2 regions of the Gluconobacter sp. Dm-74 genome follow, and region 1 is predicted to be linked to the other one. Evidence: predicted binding sites of a transcription regulator. Region 1 holds the regulator's gene; the other holds the start of a gene.
What was found. Region 1 encodes LexA, which represses DNA repair genes until DNA is damaged. Its sites were predicted from a motif close to TGTTCTANNTANGTTC; they were not measured.
Positions count from the first base shown of each region.

Region 1 (2,200 bases):
CCGCGACACGATGGTCTGGACGGCGCTCGATAATCCGAACGGCCCTCATGGTGACAGCGAGAATATTCATCGCGCCCGCGGTGAGAAATACTCCGAAACTCCAATTCTTCCCGAAAGCGGAAATATCTGGCCCGGGGCCCCACAACCGCTCCCGACGCTCAAGGATGTCGAAAACCCCAACAGTACGTTCAGCCACGCTCTCGGCGATCCGGCGACCTACTTTGGCGGTGCTGCACTTGACGAAAACTTCATGGGCGGAATCGCTGGCAAGGGCGCTCTTGGAGCCTCCGGCCCGCAACTCATGCAGGGCCAGAGCCTGTCAGTCGGGGAAGGTGCCGATACGCATCAGGGTGTGTCACACGACCGTAGCCATCTTATTCCGACGCTTCCTTCGTCAGTTCCCGACAGTGCGGCCCGCTTTCTGAACAAAAGCCCCAGCAAGGCCATCATCATTCCTAACGGAGATGGCACCAGCACAGTTATCGGCCCGGACGGAAGTGTGAAGGTCATTCACGGAACAACCTTACCTCCCACACAATGAGGGTCTACTGACGGACCAGAGCCGTCAGCATTTTACCATATCAGGCGTCCGTCTTTAATACTGACGGAAAAGGGCGATCAACCGTCCCTGAATGTTCACACGCTCTGCTGGGAAGATGCGCGTTTCGTAATCCCGGTTCGCAGCTTCCAGTGCGATCATTGATCCGCGACGGCGTAGCTTTTTGAGCGTCACTTCCTGTCCATCAATGAGGGCAACGATAATCTGTCCATTTTCGGCCGTCTCACGTCGCCGAATAATGGCGATGTCTCCATCCAGAATTCCAGCCTCGATCATCGAATCGCCAGCCACCGTGAGGGCGTAATGCTCTCCGGTGCCCAGAAGCGAAATGGGAACTTCGATCCTGTCGCTGTCGTCCTGCATGGCTTCAATCGGCAAACCCGCTGCGATACGACCATAAAGAGGAATGCTGACGGTCTGACGATCATTGGCGACACTGGCTTCGGAGAAGGCTCCATCAAGGCCCGTCTCGCCCTGGCTCAGAACAGCCGGGACAAAACCGGTTTCCGGAGCCAGAGCGGCAACAGGAGCTTCCGTACCCATATGGGGCAGACGCAGCACTTCGAGCGCCCGTGCACGGTGATGGTGCCGACGCAGAAAGCCACGTTCTTCCAAAGCGGAAATCAAGCGATGGATGCCCGATTTGGAACGTAGTTCGAGGGCATCTTTCATCTCATCGAAAGAGGGCGAATATCCCGTGCGGCGGAGATGATCGTCGATATACAGCAAAAGCTGGTGCTGCTTACGGGTCAGCATACAGGCGCTCCCATGCGCCTCGGCGGAGGCAGGTCAGAACAGGACACAGAATGACGGGCATCCTGCATTTGTTCCTTATAGGTTCCCACCTGTTGCCCTTCAAGCAAAGAGACGCACCGACAGAGTTATCCAGCAAGAATTTTTAAGCTTCAAACTCCTTGAAACTACAGGAAAACCGCTAAATCGTGCGCAAAGGTCTTGACCTGCGGGCCACAAATCAGCATGGTGCGCCAAATCTAGAGATCAACATGCTGCATCGACACCTTCGAGCGGCATAAGTTATGGCGAAAGCCCGAGGGTATCATGGGAAAGAGCAACGTTATTCAGATCCGGCTCGTTTCGTCAGCTGAAACCGGCTACTTCTACGTCACGAAGAAGAATGCCCGTTCCGCTACGGGAAAGATGGAAGTGCGCAAGTACGATCCGGTCGCACGCAAGCACGTCGTGTTTCGCGAAGCCAAGATCAAGTAAGGCTGCATCCAGCAGTCTTTATAAAAAAAGCGGCCTTCGGGCCGCTTTTTTTATGCTCTGAGAGCTGTTCGTTTTAACTACTGCTTAGAACAGCTTGTCATGCGGTCCGTAAGGAACAACCAGATCGCCGCTGCGCGTCAGGTTCATCGTGGCACGCGCACGCTCATCCAGCATATCAGCGTCCAGCGCTTTCTCCTTGAGGGCAACGACACGGCGACGCCAGACATTCTGCTCGTCATCAGCGTCCTGCCGGGCCTGAAGCGCATCCTTTTGAAGCTGGGTCTGCTCCTGATAGGCATGAATCCCGTGCGCTCCATGCAGAGCGTTCCAGCCGAAATAGGCGGTAAGCGACAGAAAAAAAGCCGGAGGAGCTACGGCGCGGACACCACGCTTGATAAGTCGGATCAGTGTCAC
Region 1 covers NZ_JAERLX010000002.1:73,837-76,036, forward strand. Annotated here, with positions in the region: gene JK208_RS03520 (hypothetical protein) at 1-541, shown strand, start outside; gene lexA (transcriptional repressor LexA) at 596-1,315, opposite strand; gene rpmG (50S ribosomal protein L33) at 1,619-1,786, shown strand; gene JK208_RS03535 (septum formation initiator family protein) at 1,871-2,200, opposite strand.

Region 2 (2,200 bases), on a different contig from region 1:
TTACAATGACACGGGCAATTCGTTCCAAACAGCATTCAGGCATTGAAGCCTCACTAAGGGACTCGGGCGTGGACGTGATTACGCCGCCTTTAATGGAGCGTGCTGCATTTTCCGCTCTTTTCGAGTTCGGTGGAGATCTTCACTCGATCCCGCCACAAGGTAACATTGTGGCAGCGATCGAAAACGCCGATGGCTTTGCACAAGCTGTGTACCGACGCCTTACAGGAGCGGCAGAATGACCGAAAAAAAGCCTTTTGCGATTGATGTGGGAAAGCTCAGATCGCGCGAAAAAGTCGCCTCCGCCGCCGATGTCGAACGAGTTGATCGCGTAGCTGCGGATCATGGTTTCGTAGCTAGAGAACCAGCGAAACGTAGAGGCCGCCTACCCAGTCCTCGAACAGGACAACTACACGCTAAGGTATTTCCCAACGTCTCTGACGAAATCGCTAAGGAAGCAACTAGGCGAGGCGTTACCCAAGGTGTTGTCATAGAAGACGCATGGAAGCTGTATAAAGAGAATAATCCGGTTTAACGGTTTATCCGGTTTTTTATAAAACCCGGTAATACTGTTTATCGGGTAATTGAGAAAGCTCAGATCGCGCGGAAAAGTCGCCTCCGCCGCCGATGTCGAACGAGTTGATCGCGTAGCTGCGGATCATGGTTTCGTAGCTAGAGAACCAGCGAAACGTAGAGGCCGCCTACCCAGTCCTCGAACAGAACAACTACGCTAAGGTATTTCCCGACGTCTCCGACGAAATCGCTAAGGAAGCGACTAGGCGAGGCGTTACCCAAGGCGTTGTCATAGAAGCCCCTTGGAAGCTGTATAAAAAGAATAATCCGGTTTGATAATTTATCCGGTTTTTATTAAAACCCGATAAATTGTTTTACCGGGTGATTCGGAAAACACTTGCAATCATAAAATCTCTGTTCTCTTTATGTTCTCGCTAAGGAGAACATAAATGACAACGGACGCCCTGGCGCGACTGCGCGAGCAGGTCCGACGCCTGGAGCGTCGAGACCTGTCTCGTTCCCAGACTGACATACTCGCCACGGGGCATTCTGCCGTCGATATCCATCTCGGCGGCGGTCTCAAGACCGGCAGCCTGCATGACTTTCTGATTTCTGATCCTCTGGAGATCGGGGCTAGTCTCGCCATGCTGCTGCCCATCCTGCAAAAGGGCAGGGGGCCGGTCTTCTGGATCAGCGATACGCCTGCCGCACTGAATGCCTGGGGACTGCATCAGTCCGGTCTGTCTCCAGAGACTCTGGTCTGCATTGAAACGGATCCCGCCAGTCTGCTAGCTGTCGCCGAAGACGTGTTGCGCGGACCAGAGCGCGCACTGGCCGTTATCACAGGAAGCCACGTTCCAAGCCTCAAGGAAATCCGTCGCCTCAATCTGGCCGTAGAGGCGAGTGGCAACACAGGCTTCTTCCTGCGTTTGGCTCCCCTCACGCGCGCTCCCGGGAAAGATCCCTGCGCGTGCGCCACGCGCTGGCGGATCCTCTCTCATCCCTCATCACCACGATTTTTTCCGGGACTGGCCATGCCGCTTCCCGGTTCCCGACGCCTTTCTGCCGCGCTGCTGCGGGTGAGGGGAGGCCGCCCTGCTCACTGGATCCTCGACTGCACCGATCATGCGCCGCTTTCTTGCTCTCTGGATGCCCTTCTGGCGCACCGAGCGCCTTCAGCTCTCCCGCCCGGAAGACTTCCCGCCCGACAGGCCGCTCGTTGTGCACGCGCTGGCACATAACCGCCACACCGTCACTGGTGTCAGTCCGGCTGCGCTCGCAGCCGGACTGACACCCGGAATGCCGCTAGCGCAGGCCCGCTCCCTGGTGCCGGATCTTCTGACCGCAGAAGAGGACGCCGACGCACAGAGAGTCGCGCTGACCAATCTGTGCTCATGGTTGATCTGGCTGTCGCCGCTGCCCGCGTTCGATGCTCCGGACAGCCTCTACAGCGATACCACCGGATGCGCCCATCTTTACGGGGGTGAGACGGCCATGCTGGATCTCGTCAGGGAACGCCTGAAGGCGAGGGGGCATTCCTGCTCTGTGGCGCTGAGCGATACGGCCGCTGCCTCACGCGCCTTGGCCCGCTCGGCGATCGACCGGATCTGTCTCGTGCCTCCCGGTCAGCAGAAACAGGCGCTGCAGCCGTTGCCCTGTTCAGTGCTTCCTTTGCCGGAACAGACGCTAT
Region 2 covers NZ_JAERLX010000015.1:26,898-29,097, forward strand. Annotated here, with positions in the region: gene JK208_RS15070 (ParA family protein) at 1-239, shown strand, start outside; gene JK208_RS15075 (chromosome partitioning protein ParB) at 236-532, shown strand; gene JK208_RS15080 (ImuA family protein) at 960-1,751, shown strand; gene JK208_RS15085 (DNA polymerase Y family protein) at 1,636-2,200, shown strand, end outside.
Region 2: a site for LexA is predicted at 926-941, ahead of JK208_RS15080 (ImuA family protein). Genes of this name have one in related genera too.